3 regions of the Sphingobacterium daejeonense genome follow, and region 1 is predicted to be linked to each of the others. Evidence: riboswitches for the same ligand, from Rfam matches in the RefSeq annotation. Region 1 holds a riboswitch; each other region holds the start of a gene.
The links. Region 1 has a riboswitch for S-adenosylmethionine ahead of FGL31_RS15850 (5-oxoprolinase). Riboswitches for the same ligand answer to the same signal wherever they lie in the genome.
Positions count from the first base shown of each region.

Region 2: another riboswitch for S-adenosylmethionine. It lies ahead of metE (5-methyltetrahydropteroyltriglutamate--homocysteine S-methyltransferase); the one in region 1 lies ahead of FGL31_RS15850 (5-oxoprolinase).
Region 3: another riboswitch for S-adenosylmethionine. It lies ahead of FGL31_RS08320 (O-acetylhomoserine aminocarboxypropyltransferase/cysteine synthase family protein); the one in region 1 lies ahead of FGL31_RS15850 (5-oxoprolinase).

Region 1 covers NZ_LR590470.1:3,263,290-3,270,513, reverse strand. Annotated here, with positions in the region: gene FGL31_RS28170 (beta-eliminating lyase-related protein) at 1-329, opposite strand, end outside; gene FGL31_RS28175 (beta-eliminating lyase-related protein) at 1-61, opposite strand, end outside; gene FGL31_RS15865 (YidB family protein) at 572-898, opposite strand; partial or broken gene FGL31_RS15860 (DUF937 domain-containing protein) at 923-1,266, opposite strand; partial or broken gene FGL31_RS15855 (DUF2891 domain-containing protein) at 1,470-2,434, shown strand; gene FGL31_RS15850 (5-oxoprolinase) at 2,660-2,917, opposite strand; SAM-I-IV-variant riboswitch at 2,981-3,075, opposite strand; gene rpoN (RNA polymerase factor sigma-54) at 3,120-4,583, opposite strand; gene FGL31_RS15840 (transglycosylase domain-containing protein) at 4,810-7,149, shown strand.
Region 2 covers NZ_LR590470.1:3,989,655-3,996,878, forward strand. Annotated here, with positions in the region: gene FGL31_RS26765 (hypothetical protein) at 1-748, shown strand, start outside; gene FGL31_RS26770 (sensor histidine kinase) at 768-1,469, shown strand; gene FGL31_RS19150 (response regulator transcription factor) at 1,489-2,178, shown strand; SAM riboswitch class I at 2,535-2,634, shown strand; partial or broken gene metE (5-methyltetrahydropteroyltriglutamate--homocysteine S-methyltransferase) at 2,709-5,017, shown strand; gene FGL31_RS19160 (hypothetical protein) at 5,147-5,332, shown strand; gene FGL31_RS19165 (DUF4833 domain-containing protein) at 5,399-5,920, shown strand; gene FGL31_RS19170 (DUF4488 domain-containing protein) at 5,988-6,434, shown strand; gene FGL31_RS19175 (alpha-hydroxy acid oxidase) at 6,519-7,224, shown strand, end outside.
Region 3 covers NZ_LR590470.1:1,732,465-1,739,688, reverse strand. Annotated here, with positions in the region: gene ligA (NAD-dependent DNA ligase LigA) at 1-1,854, shown strand, start outside; gene dapA (4-hydroxy-tetrahydrodipicolinate synthase) at 1,880-2,758, shown strand; gene FGL31_RS08325 (hypothetical protein) at 2,852-3,283, shown strand; SAM riboswitch class I at 3,464-3,577, shown strand; gene FGL31_RS08320 (O-acetylhomoserine aminocarboxypropyltransferase/cysteine synthase family protein) at 3,823-5,130, shown strand; gene FGL31_RS08315 (homoserine O-acetyltransferase family protein) at 5,177-6,232, shown strand; partial or broken gene FGL31_RS08310 (homoserine dehydrogenase) at 6,238-7,224, shown strand, end outside.

The DNA.
Region 1 (7,224 bases):
CCATGAGTTCTGCTTTGCTGTAGATGCTGCCCAATTCTGTACATTGTGAAATGTAAACCATAGCTGGTTTTACCATATGATTGTCGGTAATGTGCATCCACAATGGCTTGGATCCCTTCAATATTTATTTTGCCTTCGCGATTTGGAATCAGGTTTATTTTATGTCCTGAATTTTCAATTGCTCCTGTTTCATGGACTTCAATATGTCCAGTGTCTGCTGCAATAACAGATTCATATGGTTTCAAAAGGTGACTGATAACAAGAAGGTTTGCTTGAGTTCCACCTGAAACAAAGAATATCTGAGAATCTGCGTTGCCGGTTTCTTTGATGATATATTCCTTTGCTTGTTTGCAGATGCTATCTGCTCCATATCCTGGCTCTTGAACTAGATTTGTTTGGATTAGGGTTTTCGAGGATTTTAGGGTGTGCGCCTTCGCTATAGTCGTTTTTAAAGCTGATTTTAGATTCCATGCGTAAATATAATTGTTTTCGCAACATCAACCCTATTAAACAAAAAAGAGGACAATTTAATCATAAACTGCCCTCTGGTTGTTGTATAAATATAGTTCAATTATTTTCCAAACATACCGGCTAAGCTATCTAAGATGCTGCCTTTAGTATTTTTGTCGTTCTTTTGGTCGAAGAATTGTCCAACTAGATCACCAAGACCACCAGAGATATTCGGTTGTGAAGAATTTGTAGGAGCTTGGTCATTTGATTGAGATCCACCTCCCAATACACTGCCAATTAGGTCTCCAATTCCACCACCCGAAGAGCCTGCATTCGAGGATCCACCACCTAAGATATTTCCTAGTAAGTCGCCTAAACCGCCTCCAGATCCTGACTCTCCTTGAGATTGTTTTTGCTTGTTTAAATAAGCCATTACCAATGGAGCCAATAGCGCAAGGATTCCGCCAATTTTACCTACACTGATTCCTGATTTTTCAGATAGAGATTCCTTTACATTGTCCGTGTTTTACCAAAGATATTGTTCACCATTTGATCCTCATCTTCTGTTGGACCTTGGTTAAACAGTCCAGCTAGGTTTTCCAAGATTCCACCAGAACCTTTGGTGTCAATAGCTTGTTGAATGCCTTGAGCCCTTTCAGGACTTTTTTGTGCATTATAATTTAATGCAGACATCATTAATGGAATTGCGGCAGAAACTACCCACTGAGTTTGGTTTTTATCAATCCCCAATTTTTCTGATATACCTTCAGTAGCTTGCGATCCGATGCTGCCTGAAATTAAGTCACTAATGTTCATTTTGTAGAATGTTTTAGTTTATAAATGTTATTTTTAGAACTCAAATATATTGCCAAAATTTTCTGTATGAATAAATTATGTTTAAACATTTTTATAGTTGTAGCGTTGTTGCTCGCAGGATGTAAAAGTGGAGATAAAACCAATGAAAAGATTAGTGTTGAGGAAATTAAGTTGGACGAAAATTTATCTAAGATTATTTCTCGATGCCGACTCATTGTATCGAAGTGGAGTATCCAAATAAACTGGGCCAAGTATTAGGTTCGGATGCTGACCTGAAAAGTCCAAAGAGTTTAAGGCCAGTTTTTTATGGCTGTTTTGACTGGCATTCCTCCGTACATGGTTACTGGTCGATCGTAAAATTGATGAAGCAGTTTCCAAGTCTAGACAATGCCGGAAAGGTAAGAGCGGCATTGAATCAGCATATTACGCCAGAGAATGTTGCTGTGGAATTAGCCTTTTTCAATGATAAAAATAATTTGAGCTTTGAAAGGACCTATGGTTGGGCTTGGTTGTTTAAATTACAGGAAGAATTGTCTACTTGGGAGGATGTGGATGCCAAAAGATGGAAAGCCTCACTTCAACCATTGGTAGACCTGTTGGTTACTCGCTATAAAGAATATCTTCCAAAGTTGGTCTACCCGATCCGTGCAGGACAGCATGATAATTCAGCTTTTAGTCTTTCTTTATCCTTGGATTATGCCAATACAGTAGGCGATGATACTTTTAAACAAGCATTAAAGGAAAATTCTATTCGATTGTTCAAGGACGACAAGAATTGTGATCTAGCTTATGAACCCAGCGGTTACGACTTTTTATCACCTTGTTTGGAAGAAGCATATTTGATGAGCAAAGTCTTGGATAAATCAGAATACATTACATGGTTGAAAGCTTTTATGCCTGATTTGTTCAATGATGAATTTAAATTAGAACCTGCACTCGTGAAAGATAGGAGTGATGGTAAGTTGGTCCACTTGGATGGGTTAAACTATAGTAGAGCGGCTTGTCTTTTTGGGATTTCGAAAATGGACCCTGCATTGGAGCACCTGAAAAAGATGCTGTTGAACATTTCAATTTCTCGATTGGCAATTTAAGTGCAAAAGATGATTATATGGGAAGTCATTGGCTTGGGACTTTCGCTTTGTATGCTTTAGGTAGATATGAGATGTGAGATATGAGATGTGAGATGTGAGACAGTAGACGTAAGACAAAAGACAGTAGACGTAAGACAAAAGACAGTAGACGTAAGACAAAAGACAAAAGACATAATACTATATGCTTAAGACTATTGAGCCTTAGACTGCTAAGACGAAGACAATAGACAATAGGCTATAGACATTTACGGCGTCATACCATTTCTAATGTCTAATGTCTATTGTCTAATGTCTATTTCTACCTATTCCGGAATAAGTCTATTTTCTGATAATTTGACTGGTACTCGTTGTATTTGAGTAAATCCGTCTTCGGTGCTGATTATTGCGGAGAGATCAATTCCTCGTTTAGATAAGGTGCTCAACAAAGCAGTTCTGAAAGCTGTTTTATTTTTTCCCCAGTTTGATCTAACTAAGTCATTGTTTAGAATTACCAATTCATTGGTGCTGTAGTGGTGGAATTGTTCCACTAGGTGTTGTTGTAAGGGTTTTGTGTTGGACATACAATTAATGTTTAAAGGGTTTAACCATAATTGCATTCAGAGAAGTCTATTTTAAGACCTTGCAATATTCTTTTATTTTGGCTTGCCGCCCGTATCGATTTACCACCGCGGTGTCTTTCACTCGGTTGGTATTGCTCGTGCAATTCTGAATACTCTACAAACTTAGTAGATTATATTTTAATATGCAAGTGAAAATAAAATTTTATAATTCTTTTCTTAAACGTGCTACCGGGATGTTCATTGCTTCACGGTATTTAGCAACAGTACGCCTCGCGATCGAATAACCTTTTTCCTTCAGGATTTCGGTTAATTTCTCATCTGCCAAAGGTTTTCTCTTGTCTTCGTTAGCAATACACTCCTCTAGAATCTTTTTCACTTCTTTGTTAGAAACTTCCTCGCCAGATTCTGTTTGAATAGCTTCTGAGAAGAATGATTTTAATAAGAAAGTTCCGAATTCTGTTTGCACGTATTTGGAGTTGGCAACGCGGGATACAGTTGAAATATCCATTTCGATCTTGTCGGCTATATCCTTTAAAATCATTGGTTTAAGCATTCTGTCGTCGCCAGTTAGGAAGTAGTCATATTGATATTCCATGATAGCATTCATGGTTTTCAAAAGAGTCTGTTGTCTTTGTTTGATGGCATCGATAAACCATTTTGCGGAATCAAGTTTCTGTTTAACAAACTGAACTGCTTCACGCATTTTTTTGTCGTTTTTTTCCGCTTTTTCGTAATGCTCAAACATTTCTTGATAAGACCTTGAAACTCTTAGTTCAGGGGCGTTTCTGCCATTTAAGGTCAAGTGCAGGATACCATCATTATTGGAGATATGGAAGTCAGGGATAATCTGCAATTGTTTTCCTGCAGCTGCACCTGAATCACCTGGCTTAGGATTCAACTTAAGAATTTCATTGACGATTTCTTTCAGCTCCTCAGAGTTTACACCTAATTGCTTTTCGATTTTATCGTAATGTTTCTTCGTGAATTCATCGAGGTAATTTTCCACGACCATCATCGCTTGTTGGATAATCGGGTTGGTGAGATCTTTCTTTCTTAACTGGATTGCCAAGCATTCCTGAAGATTCCTTGCTCCAATGCCGGCAGGGTCAAATGATTGAACAATCTTGAGTATGTCTTCGACATCTTCTTCTTCAACAATTACATTTTGTGAAAACGCAAGGTCGTCAATCAAAGATAGGATAGGTCTCCTTAGGTAACCATCGTCATCAAGAGATCCGATTATTTGTTGACCAACTATATAATCTTTATCAGATAGTGCTAGTAGATCAAGTTGGTTTTGTAGATTTTCGTAGAAAGAATCTTGTACAGCGATAGGGATTTCTTTTTTTCCGTCTTCATCATCATGGTCATATCCACCGCCATAGTCTTTGTAGTCATCTTCTTGGATATATTCATCAACACTGAATTCATCTTCATAGCTGTTTTCTTCCATGTTGAAGTCATCATCCGGATCTTTATCGGGATATTCTTCCACGGGGTCGTTCATGTTAGTCAAACTACCGTCCTCCAGCGCAGGGTTTTCTTCCAATTCTTCTTTGATGCGGGCGTCCAATGAAACTGTTGGCACCTGTAGCAATTTGATGAATTGAATTTGTTGCGGTGAAAGTTTTTGTAATAGTTTTTGCTGTAAAGTTTGTTTTAACATGTCCCCAATAATAAATCACGTAAAAATAGGTAAATATATTTAATAAGGTAAAGTTTATGGTAACAAAAACTGTTTTAGGTACAGTTTTTGCTATTATAATTGTCGGATAAACAGCCTAGTTAAAAACCAAAAAACTCATTTGTTAAAATTCGTTAATTTTCTCGTAAAGCTTCCTTTTTAGGCGAATTGATGTAATTTTTTCCAAAGTTTTGTTCATATTTACCGTATGTTTAAACGTGTTCGGAACAAATTTTTGCGCATCGCACTGATTGTTATTTACTTTGTTATTTTATTTACGTGCGCAGTTCAAATTAACTTTCTAGGCTTGTTCGGTTCTTCACCGACAAAAAAAGAAATTTTGTTACCCGAACTAAATGTTTCTTCTGAACTATATACTGCAGATTCTGTATTGATCGCTAGATATTACAAACAGGATCGGGACCCAGTTCCATTTGACAGTATTTCTCCCAATATTATTAATGCTTTGATTGCAACCGAGGATGTACGTTTTATGAAGCATCATGGAGTTGATTTCTTGGGTTTGTTTGGTGGTATTTTTTCAACCTTAAGTGGAAGTGACCGTGGTGCCAGTACTATAACTCAGCAACTTGCAAAAAATCTATATAGAACAAGATATCAAGATTCACAAGGTTTATTAGGTAAGATCCCTGGGATAGGTTTGATCGTCACAAAATATAAAGAGTGGATGACTGCTTTTAAATTGGAAAGCAAATATAGCAAGGAAGAAATATTAACGATGTACCTTAATACAGTTTCCTTTAGTAACAATGCTTACGGCATCAAATCGGCATCCGTTCGTTATTTTGACAAATATCCGAGTGATATAACTGTCAATGAAGCCGCTGTTTTAGTGGGTATGCTGAAAGGTACTACCTTATACAATCCAATCAGAAACCCTAAAAATGCTTTGCAGCGAAGAAATGTTGTTTTGGGCCAAATGGCAAAAGAAGGTTATTTGAAACAAGAGGAAGTAACAAAATTGAGCAAGGATTCCCTAGGACTTGATTTGAATAATCAAGAAGTGCGAAATTCCAATGATTCATATTTAAGGAATGCTGTAGAAAAATGGTTGGAGGACTGGGCAAAAGAAAATGAGGTTGATATTTATACCAGCGGATTGAAAATATATACTACGATTGATTCAAGAATGCAAAAAATTGCTGAGGACGTGGTAGCTGTTAAAATGAAGGAACTTCAGCAAAGACTAGATAATGTTTGGGGTAATGATTTGCCTTGGAGAGACAAAGAAGGGAATGTAGTGCCAAACTTTTTGGAAGATCACGCCAAGAAATTACCGATCTATGCCTCTTTAATGGAAAAATATAAAGATGAGGCCAAGGTTTTTGAGGAGCTGAATAAGAAGAAGGACATGGAAGTCTTTACGTGGGATGGAATGGAAAAGGTAAATTATTCTACCATGGATTCCTTGAAACATTACTTGACCATGTTGAATACAGGCATGATGGCTATGGATCCTTACAATGGAGAAATCAAGGTTTGGATTGGCGGGATCAACCACAACTATTACAAATTTGATCACGTGAATCAAGCGAAGCGCCAAGCAGGTTCAACATTTAAACCATTTGCCTATGCTGCTGCATTGGAATCAGGTATGACCCCATGTGATAAATTTGAGGATAAACCGGTTAAGATTGAATTCATCAACAACAAGGGTGAGCACGAAATATGGGAGCCTAAAAATGCGGATTGGTCATTTTCTCACAGTGAGCTGTCGCTAAGACATGCCATGGCTCGTTCATTGAATACTGTTACCGCTCAAATAACTGAGAAGGTTGGTTGGGATAAAGTTGTAGAAATGGCTCATTTATGTGGTATTGACAGTAAGTTGGAATCAGTTCCTTCAGTAGGATTGGGTTCAAATGATGTTTCGGTCTTTGAGATGGTACGTGGGTACAGTACATTTATGAATGAAGGTAAGCGAACTGAACCGGTTTTGGTTTCTAGGATTGAGGATAAAGACGGCAAAGTAATTGCTGAATTCAAGACCTCGACTAAGCAAGCTATTACAGCAGAGAATGCCTGGTTGATGGGATATATGTTGAGGGGTACTATTGAAGAATCAGGAGGTACTTCACAAGCGTTGTGGGAATGGGATCTGTTTAAGGAAGAAAACCAAATTGGTGGTAAAACTGGTACATCTTCAGATTATGTTGATGGTTGGTATATGGGTGTTACCAAAGATTTAGTTGCTGGAGTTTGGGTTGGTTGTGATGAACAGAGTATTCATTTTAAAAGTTCTGCTACCGGAGAGGGTTCGAAAACTGCATTACCTATTTATGCGTTATTTATGGAAGAACTCTATAAGCATCCTGAGCTTGGTGTTACATTGGGTAAATTTCCGGAGGCAAAGGTGGAGGTCGCTAAGAAATATAACTGTCCAGGGCCAAGAATCCGTGTTCGTCAGGATAGTAGTACCGATGAAGGTTTAAATCCAGATGCTGAGATGCCTAATATTGTTTTACCAGATTTATTAAACCGAGAAGAATCTAATCAACAACAAGAGGAACAAGAGGAAACGAATTAACCCTTTTAATTGAATTGATTTTATTATTTTTATTGACTAATAATTAGTTATGAGATTTAACCGTCACTCTTTGCA
Region 2 (7,224 bases), 730 kb from region 1:
TTATCTTAGGAGGAAAGAATATAAGCACCTGGTCAGAATTACTTTAGAACAAGGTCTTACAGCTGACAATACCATTGGTGAATTTACCAGAATAGATGCTATTAAGGTTATACCTCCGGTCAAGCCAAAGGACGACAGCACAAGATATATTATTCCTGTGTTTGCTCCACCTGCGACCAATGCTATTGCATATCAAATAAGGACATTACCGCCCAAGATTGATTACAGAACACTTGCCAAAATTGAGGCTTTGGAGATTAAGCTTCACAACCTGAGGAACCAAAAACTAACGGATGCCGCAACATTGTTTGATACTATTGCGATTCTTGGGGGTAAGAAAAGTTCAGTGATTGCGGATGTAGCCATGGGCATGGAATTATCGAAAAGACCTTTGGCAGAACGTATAAATGGAAAAAGAACGGTTGACCTTTTAATTCATGAACTGCATGAACGCGGCATTAAGTCGTCATTTGTCATGGAGATAAAAGATTTCAATAAAATTCCCGTTTTTCAAGGTTTTTACCAATTTAACAATGAGCAATTAGAAGAGGTTAAAAATCCGCTGATCTATACTGCTAGGTTATTTCAGGGTGACCGCGGTAATGCACCAGGAGAATTAAGCATCCACTTCCCTAACAAGGGGTGGTATTATTGCCGAAACAATGGGCTATTGGTTATTCCCCACTATCTTGGCATTATTGGCACTATTAATTGGCTGTTTCGCTTACACTTTGAGTATCATTTTTAAACAGAAAAAGATGTCTGAGATGAAGACAGACTTTATCAATAATATGACTCATGAATTCAAGACTCCAGTTGCCACAATTATGATTGCCAGCGAATCACTTCGTGATCCTGAAATCTCCTCTGATGGCAAAAGAGTCAATAAGCTTGCGAACATAATTTATGATGAAAATGTTCGGTTGGGCTCACATATTGAAAGGGTTTTGAACATAGCTAGGTTAGAGAAAGAAAACCTAAAGATCGAGCGCGTCAATGTTCATATCAATTCACTTGCAAATGCTGTTTTGGAAAGCATGCGTCTACAAATGGATAAGGCTGAAGGAACCCTAAACATTGATATTGCTGCTGATAACGACTTGGTTGTTGGAGATGAATTGCACTTGTCCAATGTGATGTTTAATTTGGTTGATAATGCGATTAAGTATTCCAAAGGAAAACCAGAAATCACTTTTAGGACTTTTAATAGAGGGAACAACATTGTAATTTCTGTTGCAGACAAAGGAATGGGGATGACCAAGGACCAACAAGAAAAGATCTTCGATCAATTCTACCGTATCCCAACAGGGAACATTCACAACGTGAAAGGATTTGGTTTAGGACTTAGCTATGTAAACGATATTGTCAAACGCTTGAACGGTAAAATCACCGTTAAGAGTGAAAAAGATAAAGGCACACAATTTGAAGTAACTCTTCCTTTGAAAAATGCATCTAAGGAAGTTGCATAATCATTAGATAAAGAAAAGTATGAATCAAAAGATATTATTAGCAGAAGATGATCCTAATTTGGGTGAATTACTAAAGGATTATCTAGAATTAAAAGGAAAATTTGACGTGGTACTTTGTACCGATGGTCAGGAAGGCATGGATGCTTTTCGTAAAGAGGAGTTTGATCTATGCATCTTGGATGTCATGATGCCCAAGAAAGATGGTTTTTCATTGGGGAAAGATATCCGCAAGATCAATCAAACGGTTCCAATTATCTATGCGACTGCCAAGGGAATGATGGAAGATAAAACACAGGCCTTTGAATTGGGTGGAGATGATTATATCACAAAACCATTCCGTGTTGAGGAGTTATTGCTTCGCATCAATGCGCTTCTTAAAAGAGCTTCAAAAGATAAGGAGGAAGAAGTTTCTGATAAATTTGAAATCGGAGATTATTTCTTTGATTACACCAGTCAGATTATTTCGTATAAGGGCCAACAACAGAAGCTTTCCACGAAGGAAGCCGAATTATTGCGCTTACTTTGCTTGAAGAAAAATGATGTCTTAACTCGTGAGGAAGCCTTAATCAAGATTTGGCATGACGACAATTATTTTACCGGCCGAAGTATGGATGTTTTCTTGAGCAAGCTTAGAAAATACCTTAAGGAGGACCCTAATGTTGAAATAGTTAATGTCCACGGTAAAGGATATAAGTTGTTGGTGAGCTAAGGATTAGATAGTTTGGTTAAGACACTAGACATAAGACATAAGACATTAGACTATTGTCAAATTCTAAAATAGTTTACCTTTTTTATACATTGTCCGTACCTAAATAGAGCTGATCGAATAGCATTATATTAAAACATTATAATTCTAAAAATAAATGAGGCATATCAAGCCTCATTTATTTTTTTTAATTAATTTTCTAACAGTAGCTGTTAACTCGACCAAATTCTAAAAATGTAATTAATATTTTATGGATTATTTCATCTCTCTTGTGTCTTGTGTCTTATGTCTTATGTCTACTTCAAGCCGTCTCTTCACTTTTTTTTGCATATTAAAAATCTAATTCCTAACTTAGCCCCCGCTTATAGAGAAAGGCAGAGGGACTAGACCCGATGAAGCCTTAGCAACCTGTCCCTTGACAAGGTGCTACATTCTACCCCTGATTGGGAAAGATAAGCTGGTTACAGACATCCTTGGTAGCCTTCTCTTAGCAAAAAGATTTATTGAAATATATTTAATTTAGTAGAGAAAATATGCTATTAACAAACAATTTAGGTTACCCACGTGTGGGCGCATTCCGCGAGTTGAAGAAAGCTAATGAAGCTTACTGGGCGAAGAAGATTAGCGCGGAAGAATTATTGCAGGCTGGACTGAAAATCCGTGAAAGCAATTGGAAGACTCAAAAGGATGCTGGAATCGAGTTGATCCCATCTAATGACTTCGCATTCTATGATCAAGTTTTAGACTTGTCATTAACTGTAGGAGCTATCCCTGCTCGTTACAATTCCTTATTAAACAAAATCGATCGCCAATATAATCTTGATTTATATTTCGCGATGGCACGTGGTTTCCAAGAAGGTGGCGTAGATGTTACTGCTATGGAAATGACTAAGTGGTTTGATACTAACTATCACTATATCGTTCCTGAATTCGTAAAAAACCAAGAATTCAAACTTACTTCAGAGAAATTCTTAAGTGAATACAATGAAGCAAAACAATTGGGTATTGAAACAAAGCCTGTTTTAATTGGTCCAATTACTTACCTTTTATTGGGTAAAGAAAAAGAAGCAGATTTCAACCGCATCGATCTTATCGACAAATTACTTCCTGTTTATGAAGAGATTTTAGGCAAGCTTGCTGATGCTGGGGCGAAATATGTTCAGATTGACGAGCCTTTCTTGGCTTTAGACATTGATGATGCTACCAAAGCTCTGTATGGCAAAGTATTTGAAAAATTAGCTGCTGCAGCCAAAGGCATCAAATTAATCGTTGCTACTTATTTCGAGGCATTAGGAAATAACGAGGATATCGCTGTTAATCTTCCTGTGCATGCGTTACACCTTGACTTAGTTCGTGGTGAAAACCAACTTGACACTATATTATCAAAAGTTCCTGCAAACTTAACTCTTTCATTAGGGGTTATTGAAGGCCGTAATATTTGGAAAAATGATTACGAAAATTCATTGAAAAAAATCAAACAAGCAGTTGATGCGTTAGGAAAAGACCGTGTTTGGGTTGCTCCTTCTTCATCTTTATTGCATGTTCCTTTTGATTTGGACAATGAAAACAATGAAGAATCATTACCTGCAGAAGTTAAAAACTGGTTAGCATTTGCAAAACAAAAACTTTCTGAGGTTAAAGATCTTGCTGTATTGGCTGAAGGTGAAGTTGATGCTGATACTCAGAAACGCTTTGAAGCAAACAAAGAAGCTGCTGAGAGTCGCCGTACTTCTCCATTGATTCACAAACCAGAAGTTAAAAACCGTGTAAGCAACATCACTGATGAAGATGCAAAACGTACTTCATCATTTGATGCTCGTAAAGCTGCACAACAAGCTAAATTCAATCTTCCTGGATTGCTACTACAACAATCGGTTCATTCCCACAAACAAAAGATGTACGTAAGTGGAGAGCTGACTTGAAAAAAGGAGCTATTTCTCAAGAGGAATACGACAAAGAAATTGCTGCTGAGACTGAAAGAACAATCAGATTACAAGAAGATTTGGACATCGATGTATTAGTTCACGGTGAATTCGAACGTAATGACATGGTTGAGTACTTCGGTGAGCAATTAGCAGGATATGCATTCACACAAAACGGTTGGGTTCAATCATACGGTTCTCGTTGTGTTAAACCTCCGATTATTTTTGGTGATGTGTACCGTCCAGAAGACATGACAGTACGTTGGTCAGCATATGCTCAGTCATTGACTAACCGTCCTGTTAAAGGAATGTTGACAGGTCCTGTAACGATTTTACAATGGTCATTTGTACGTAACGACCAACCACGTTCAACCACAACATACCAAATCGCTTTGGCTATTTTAGATGAGGTTCAAGCTTTAGAAAAAGCAGGAATCAAGATCATCCAAATCGATGAGCCAGCTATCCGTGAGGGTCTTCCATTACGTAAAGCAGATCAACAAGAATACTTGGATTGGGCAGTTCGTGCATTCCGTGTTTCTTCATCAAATGTTGATGATGATACGCAGATCCACACACACATGTGTTACTCTGAATTCAATGATATTATCCAGGACATCGCTGCAATGGATGCTGACGTAATTACTATTGAAACTTCACGTTCACAAATGGAATTATTAGATGCATTTGCTGATTTCAAATATCCTAATGATATTGGTCCAGGTGTATACGACATTCACTCACCACGTGTTCCTAGCACTGAAGAAATGGTAAACCTACTTCGCAAAGCAAAAGCTGTAGTTCCTTCAGAGCAATTATGGGTTAACCCTGACTGTGGATTGAAAACTCGTGCTTGGCCAGAGACTAAGGCTGCCTTAGAATCAATGGTTGAAGCTGCGAAAATCCTTAGAGCAGAATAATCAAAAATTAGTATTATAAAATATATTAGTTCAAAGCCGAGCAAAATGCTCGGCTTTATTATTTTACCGCTTTTAATCGAGTATGAGCAAACTTTTCGGTCTCTTTATTGTTTAACAAAAAAAGATATTATGAATAGATATATAGGATTCTTAGCGATTGCTCTTACCACTACCCTTTTCAGTAGTTGTTCTTTAATTGAAGGAATATTCAAAGCAGGAATGTGGTGGGGTATTATATTAGTTGTAGGGGCAGTAGTATTAGTGATTTGGTTAATTTCAAAATTATTTGGTGGTGGCCGTGGAGGCACTAATTAATCTTTAACGAAAATTTCACTATCTGTTAATGCGAATATCAGTATCTTTCGTACAAAATTAATGTACATGACCAGGTTTATCTTAGTAGTACTGATATTCGTATCTTCATTTCAAGCCTTTTGTCAGGATGGTTATCCAAAACCAACTTCCAACGATGGATTATTGTTCTACATCCAACATAACAGAGGTAAGAATGCATTTATTTATTCCATTAATTACAGCAATAACCATAAAATCGACACGGATGAGCCCGTTAAAGTTACCCGTCAATTATTTGACAAAAATGGAGAAATAAAACCTTTAACCGCCATTCAGAAAAACTTTGCATACGGTATTGATATAGATAAAATCAACGCAAATCACTATGAACTTGCCATCGTATCACTCCCAGATCAAAAGCTATATCTAACCATACCTTCCAAAGGAAAAGCCTACGTAGAGACTACGGTTAATGGTGTAAAAATCAAAGTCAATAGATTATTTATTCGTATAAAAGACGGAACTTCAGGATTTAGCACCAAATTAGATTATATATTATTTTATGGAACCCACAAAAACAAAGAAGTAATTTTAAAGCTTGAAATTTAATTGACCGTTATTTATGTTCAATATAATTTCTTTATATTAAACATATTATAAATCAATTTTATTTATTATGAAAGCATTAATCACTTTATTCCTATCCATTTTTATGATTTTTAGTTGTTATGCACAACAAAAATCATCAGATGTCAATAACCTTGAAGGCCTTTGGCAATTGAAATTTATGAAAGCCAATTCTGCTTCTGATTCCTTGGCAGTAAAAGCTCCAATTTTTAAACATATTAGGTCAGATTTGGGCTTCACGAACTTAAGCTTAACAGATATCCATTTGATAGGAACTTTGGAAGGATCTTTAGAAATCAGTGACACTGGTATTTTAACAGAAAAAATAGCAAAACAAGGCCCTTCAATTGGTAGTAATATGATTGGACAAACTTTAAAGATCCCATATTTATTAACAAATGGAAATAATCAATTATACCTAACTTTTTATACAGCAGACCAAAACGGTACACCTCTTGAATACCAAGAAATATATGAGCGTGTTCATATTCGATAAAATGAAATTAGCATATAGCACAGGATGGATATTTCAATATTTTAACCGTAATTTCGCTTTACAACCTATATCTTAATAATTGTTATGAGTGTAAAGATCAAATATCCTTACCATACGGGGTATCCTTCAGTTGCAGATTTAAAGAAGAGAGCTAAATGGAGAATTCCAAAATTTGCCTTTGACTATTTAGAAGGCGGATGTAATGAGGAACTAAATTTAGCGAGAAATGAAAATGATTTTGACAACATATTATTAAAGCCTCAATATTTACATGTATCTGGAGAAATAGACATGTCCGTTGAGCTTTTTGGCAAACGCTATAGTGCTCCATTTGGGATTTCCCCAATAGGACTTCAAGGTCTTATGTGGCCCAATGCACCAGAGATTTTAGCGAAAGCTGCTGCGAAAAACAATATACCATATATCTTAAGCACTGTTTCTACGAGTAGCATTGAGCGCATTGCTGAAGTATCTGATGGTGAGGCCTGGTTTCAGTTATATCACCCTACTGAAGACCGTTTAAGGGATGATATATTGAACAGGCTAAAAGCGGTTGAATGTCCGGTTTTAGTAGTTTTAGTTGATGTTCCTTCTTTTGGCCTTCGGTATAGAGAGATTAAGAGTGGCCTTTCTATGCCTCCTAAGATGAACATCAGTAATGTGGCACAAGCCCTTATTTGTCCAGAATGGGGAATCAAGACTCTCCAATATGGGATACCTAGCTTTGCAACATTAAAACCATATATGGAAAAAGGTCTTGATCTTTCTCAATTAGGACAATTTATGAACA
Region 3 (7,224 bases), 1.5 Mb from region 1:
CCGAACTCCCCTACCCTAAAAGTTGGTGGTGATATTACACAAAGGTTTAATACTGTCCGTCATAAATGGCCTATGATGTCTTTGGGCAATACCTATAACGAACAGGAATTAAAAGATTTTGATGGAAGGGTAAGAAAAGTAGTTGGAGATCAAGTTCAGTATGTAGCTGAGTTGAAGTTCGACGGTTTATCGATCTCAATATCTTATGAAAACGGCAAACTCGTCCAGGCAGTGACACGTGGGGATGGTACACAAGGTGATGAAGTTACTAATAATGTAAAAACAATCCGCAGTATTCCACATCAATTGAGGAAAGGGAATTATCCGCCAAGTTTCGATATCCGTGGCGAGATTTTCATGCATAAATCTGCTTTTCTGAGGTTGAACAAAGAGCGTGAAGACAATGGGGAACAAACCTATGCCAACCCAAGGAATTTTGCATCCGGCACAATCAAGCTTCAGGATTCTGGAGAGGTGGCCAAAAGACCTTTAGATTGCTTCCTGTACTTTCTGTACTGTGACAATAGAAATAAATTGTTCCATGATCATAGGCATAGCATCGAAGAAGTCAAATCTTGGGGCTTCCCAGTCTGTGAACATTCAAAACTTTGTAATTCTATTGACGAGGTTTTGGAATTCATCCATTATTGGGATGATGCCCGCCACAAACTGACTTATGAAATCGATGGCATTGTAATCAAAGTCAATGATTTCGCACAACAAGAGGAATTAGGCTTTACCGCTAAATCACCACGTTGGGCTATATCTTATAAATTCAAAGCTGAGCGTGTCGAAACGATCTTGAACAGCATTAGTTATCAGGTTGGAAGAACCGGAGCTGTTACTCCTGTTGCCAATTTAAAACCAGTTTTGTTAGCTGGCACAACGGTAAAAAGAGCTTCTTTACATAATGCAAATGAAATTGCTCGTCTGGATCTACATGAACACGATACTGTATTTGTCGAAAAAGGAGGTGAAATAATCCCTAAAATCATTGGTGCAAATGTTGAAAAAAGACCAGAAGGAACAAAAGCATTTGAATATCCAAGTACATGTCCTGAATGTAATACTCCATTAATTCGAGAAGAGGGTGAAGCTGTACATTATTGCCCAAATGAAGATGGCTGCAAACCTCAAATAGTAGGAAAGCTGCAGCACTTTATAGGCAGAAAAATGATGGATATTCAAGGTTTGGGAGATGAAACAATAGAAACATTCTACAAGCTTGGATTGATTCGCAAAATAGCAGATATCTATACTTTGATTGATAGAAAGGATGAGTTGGTCGGTATTGAACGTTTTGGTCAGAAGTCTATTGACAATATGCTAAATGGTATTGAACAATCTAAAAATAAACCTTTCGAGAAGGTGCTATTTGCTTTGGGAATTCGCCATATTGGAGAGACGGTAGCAAAAAAACTTGCGCAACACTTTAAAAATATCGAGGCAATCAAGAATTCCACTGTAGACGAAATATTGTCAGTACAGGATATAGGACTCCGGATAGCAGACAGTATACATGCGTATCTGACAAATCCTGAACATTGGGAAGAGATTGAAAAACTCAAATCCTTAGGCCTTCAGTTCGAAATAGAAGAAAAAGAAATACAACTCGCCGGAGATAGTTTATCGGGCAAAACGTTTTTGATTTCCGGTGTATTTGCAGATTATTCCCGGGAAGAATTGACGGAATTGATCGAGGCGCACGGTGGCAAGATGCTGAGCAGTATTTCTTCAAAGCTGAATTATTTAGTTGCTGGTGATAAAATGGGTCCATCAAAACTGGCAAAGGCAGAAAAACTTCAGATTCCGATGATTTCTGAAGCTCAACTGCTATCAATGATTAATGAATAAAAATTAAAAATAATATATACAAACGATGAACGAGCTTCAAGGTGCGGGAGTTGCATTAGTTACTCCATTCCATGCGGACGGCACAGTAGATTACGACACTTTAGGAAATTTGATTGATTATCAAATCGAGGGAGGAATTGATTATTTGGTTTCATTGGGCACAACAGGTGAAACTGCAACATTGAATCCTGATGAACGAAAGAAGGTGTGGGAATTTACTTCTAAGCATGTCAATAAGCGTATCCCATTGGTAGCTGGAATCGGTGGCAACAATACTTTTGAAATAGTTGAACAAATCAAGAATTTTAAGGTATTGGATTACATTGCTATTTTATCAGTTTCACCTTATTATAACAAACCAACGCAAGAGGGAATCTATCAACATTATAAGGCTATTGCTGAGGTTTCGAAACTTCCGATTATTCTTTATAATGTGCCTGGCAGGACAGGAAGTAATATGAGCCCGGCTACGACGGTCAGGTTGGCTAAGGATTTCAAAAACATAGTAGCGACAAAAGAGGCTTCGGGAAATTTTTCCCAATTCAGCGAAATCTTAAGAGATAAACCAAAAGATTTTCTTTTAATCTCTGGAGATGATCCTGTTACACTTCCTATGATGGCCATGGGAGCAGCAGGAATAATTTCTGTGGTAGGCAATGCCTATCCAACAAAGGTTTCTGCATTGGCACATTTATGTAGTGAAGGTAATTTTGATGAGGCTAGAGCTATTCATTTGGAATTATTAAACATGATAGACCTGTGTTTTATTGAAGGAAATCCTGCAGGAGTGAAATATATTCTCGAGAAAAAAGGAATTGGAAAGGACTATGTGAGGTTACCATTGGTACCGGTCAGTCCGAAAACAAAAGAAGCAATAGATGCAGAGATGCAGCTACTCGGATAAAAAAATTAATAGGTTGGTCATGTAGTTTGGCCAACCTTTCTTATTTTTAGGTATTCTTAATTGTATCTATAGAAAAACTGAATTAACAAAATAATGGAAACAACTACCCAACAACCCAGCAAAAGGGGTTCAGGCTTCAAAAAGTTCATCAGCTGGTTTCTACTCATTATCTTCTTGGCATTCGCAGTATTTGTTTATTTCAAGTACTACTTTGTTTTTGGCGAAGGAGTTAAATCGGGAACTTTAAATTATGCAGTAAAAAAGGGAAATGTCTTTAAGACCTATGAAGGAAAATTGATTCAGGAAGGTATCCGCAGTCAAAATACGGGGACTGGAATCTCCTCCAATGAATTTGAATTTTCTATCGAGAGCGATTCTGTATTTAAAGTATTGGAGTTAAATAGTGGTAAGGCTTTTGATCTTCATTATAAAGAATACCATGGTGTGTTACCTTGGCGTGGAAACACGCGTTATGTAGTGGACAAAATCATCCAAATGCATGATGCAAAGAACAACACTTTTTAAAAAACTGGTATTACAATAACAAAATATTTGGGACCTCAAATCATTGTAAGTGAATAGCCTAACAAGATTTGAGGTCTTCTTTTTTCTAAAAAAATTGCAAAATTAATTTCCGTAGCCTATATTTGCGGAGTACTTCGATAGTGGTACACTAATCATTACCTCTCTAAAAAAGATGGTCTTGATTTATAAAGAAGTGGCGAGAGACTGGCTCAATGACCCACTGGCAACCTTCAATAAGGATTGAAAAGGTGCCAATTCCTGTCCGAAGCAATAAAGCTCAGGAGCATATAAATGAAATAGACTATGACTTCAGAATTTTCAAAATCAGAATTATTATATCTTGTCGGAAAACCGACAACAGATTCTTCTATTAAGATTAAATCCATCAACTGTATTTGTATTTCTCGAATGCGATAGTCGTCCTATGGCAGCATTATTCTTATTGAATACAATTGTCCATCAGTAAATGACGACCTAAACACAGAACTTCAAAGGATTTAATAATTTCATTTTACTAACATGATTAAAAAAATATAAAAATGGCAGATAATAAAAACCTAAAATTTGAAACTTTACAAGTACATGCAGGGCAAGAAGTAGATCCTACTACTGGTTCCAGAGCATTGCCTATATATCAAACTTCTTCTTATGTATTCGAAAATGCAGAACACGGTGCCAACCTTTTTGCATTGAAACAATTCGGTAATATCTATACCAGGATTATGAATCCTACTACTGATGTTTTCGAAAAACGTATAGCAGCATTAGAAGGCGGTGTAGCAGCAGTTGCTGTAGCTTCAGGTCAAGCAGCACAATTTATCGCTTTGACAAACATCCTGGAAGCAGGTGAGAATTTTGTGTCTGGTTCTAACCTTTATGGTGGTACTTATAACCAATTCAAAGTGTCCTTTAAAAGATTGGGTATCGAAGCAAGATTTGCTGAAGATACAGATGCAGATAAGATCGAAGCTTTGATAGATGACAAAACAAAAGCTATCTATGTAGAAACTATCGGCAATCCAAGCTATAATATTCCAGATTTCGAACGCATAGCTTCAGTAGCAAAGAAGCATGACCTTCCATTGATCGTTGACAATACCTTCGGTGCTGGCGGTTATTTGTTCAAGCCTTTAGAGCATGGCGCAAATGTAGTTGTTGAATCAGCAACTAAATGGATTGGTGGACATGGAACAAGCATTGGTGGTGTAATCATTGATGGTGGTAACTATAATTGGGGCAATGGAAAATTCAAGCAATTTTCTGAACCATCGGAAGGATACCATGGTTTGGTATTTTCAGATGTATTTGGAGAAGGTGGACCATTTGGTAACATTCAATTTGCCATCCGTGCAAGAGTTGAAGGATTAAGAGATTTTGGCCCTGCCCTATCCCCTTTCAATTCTTTCTTGTTAGTTCAAGGATTAGAAACATTATCATTACGTGTACAACGTCACGTTGACAACACGCTAGAGATAGCTCAATGGTTAGATTCGCATCCACAAGTAGAACATGTAAGCTATCCGGGTTTAAAAAACCACCCATACCATCAAAACGCACAGAAATATCTAAAAAATGGATATGGGGCCGTGCTTTCATTTACCATTAAAGGTGGCGTGGAAAAAGCCAATGAATTTATTGATGCATTAGAATTGATCAGCCATTTGGCAAATGTTGGAGATGCTAAGTCATTGATTATCCATCCAGCAGCAACTACTCACCAACAGTTGAGTGCTGAAGATCAGAAAAAAGCAGGTGTAGCACCAGGTCAATTAAGACTCTCAGTAGGTATTGAACACATTGAAGATATAAAAGCGGATTTAGCACAAGCATTTGACAAAATCAAATAAGGTGGGGACCTTATTTGATTTTTATGGAGGAAGATAATTTATAAGAATGAGTTTAAGAACTTTCGGATATAACCAAGATTTCGAATTAGAAAGTGGCAAAAAACTGGCAAATCTTCAAATTGCGTTTCATACTTATGGAAACCTGAATGAAGACAAATCCAATGTGATATGGGTTTGCCATGCATTGACTGCTAATTCGGATGTGTTTGATTGGTGGCCTGGATTATTTGGTGAAAACGAATTATTCAATGATAAAGACTATTATATAGTTTGTGCTAATGTTTTGGGCTCGCATTATGGGACTACGAATCCCCTATCGACAAACCCGGAGACTAATTTGCCCTATTATACGGATTTTCCTCAATTTACCATACGTGATATCGTACATGCACATCAACTATTAGCGAATCATCTAGGAATCAACGAGATTAACACATTAATAGGAGGTTCCTTAGGAGGACAGCAAGCCTTGGAATGGACAGTTTCAAAAACAATCAAAATCCATAACCTAATTGCAATTGGCACAAATGCTTTCTTTTCGCCATGGGGTATTGCTTTTAATGAGAGCCAAAGGCTTGCTATTGAAGCAGACTCGTCGTTCTTTGAGAAAAAACCTGATGCAGGACTCAAAGGATTAAAAGCCGCCAGAAGTATGGCCCTACTCTCTTATAGGACCTATAATGCGTATGGTACTACCCAAGTGGAATCTGACCATGATAAAACCGATGCATATAAAGCATCGTCTTATCAATCATACCAAGGAGACAAGCTTGTCAATAGGTTCAATGCATTTTCTTATTGGTATCTCACCAAAGCAATGGATAGCCATCACTTAGGTCGTGGAAGAGGTCAGGTCGAACAAGTCCTTAACAGCATTGAAGGTGTAAATACGCTTATCATTGGAATTCCTTCGGATGTGCTGTTTCCACCGTCGGAACAAGAATTTATCGCCAAAAACATCCCTAACGCCGAATATTATGAATTACATTCATTCTTTGGCCATGACGGATTTTTAATCGAAACAAAAACACTAACTCAAGTAATCGGTAATTTCCTTGAGAAAAATAATACAAAAGCAGAAAATCAACTTAATTTAATTTAATAATAATGAGTAAGAAACTTACCATCGGGATGTTCGGATTTGGTGTGGTGGGACAAGGTTTATACGATATCATAAAAACTAAAAACCTAAACTTAGAAATAAAGAAATTTGTAATCAAAAATGCAGACAAAAAAAGAACATTGCCTGCGCAATTATTTACTACTGATGCAAATGCTATCTTGGATGATCCAGAAATCAATACGGTAGTTGAATTAATTGATGATGCTGATGCTGCTTTTGAAATCACTAAAAGAGCGCTGACAACTGGCAAAAATGTTGTTTCAGCAAATAAAAAAATGATCGCAACCCATTTGGAAGAATTGACTGAAATACAAAACCAACATGGCACCTCTCTTTTATATGAAGGAGCTGTTTGTGGTAGTATTCCTATCATCAGAAACTTAGAAGAGTATTACGATAATGAATTATTACATTCAGTAAGTGGTATCTTTAACGGTTCTTCAAATTACATTCTTTCCAAGATATTTAATGAGAACCAGAGTTATGACTCAGCTTTGAAAAAAGCACAGGAATTAGGTTTTGCAGAAACTGATCCTACTCTCGATGTAGGTGGTTATGATCCAAAATTTAAATTAGCCATCGTAGCCTCTCATGCCTATGGTATTTATATCAATCCCGATGAAATCCTAAACTTAGGAATTGATACTTTGGGTGATGCAGATATAAGATATGCTAGAGAGAAAAAATTATAAAATCAAGTTAATTCCATTAGCTAAAGAAATCGCAAATAACCAAGTAGTATTATATGTCCTCCCAAAATTCATTTCAAAAGATAACATTTTACAGAATGTCGAGAATGAATACAATGGCGTATTAGTAAAAGCTGCATTTGCTGACGAACAGTTTTTCTATGGGAAAGGTGCTGGTGGCCATCCAACGGGATCAGCCGTGCTTTCTGATATTGCAGCTTTAAGGTATGACTATAAATATGAGTACAAAAAACACTTGGAAGCACAGCAAGTTATCTATTC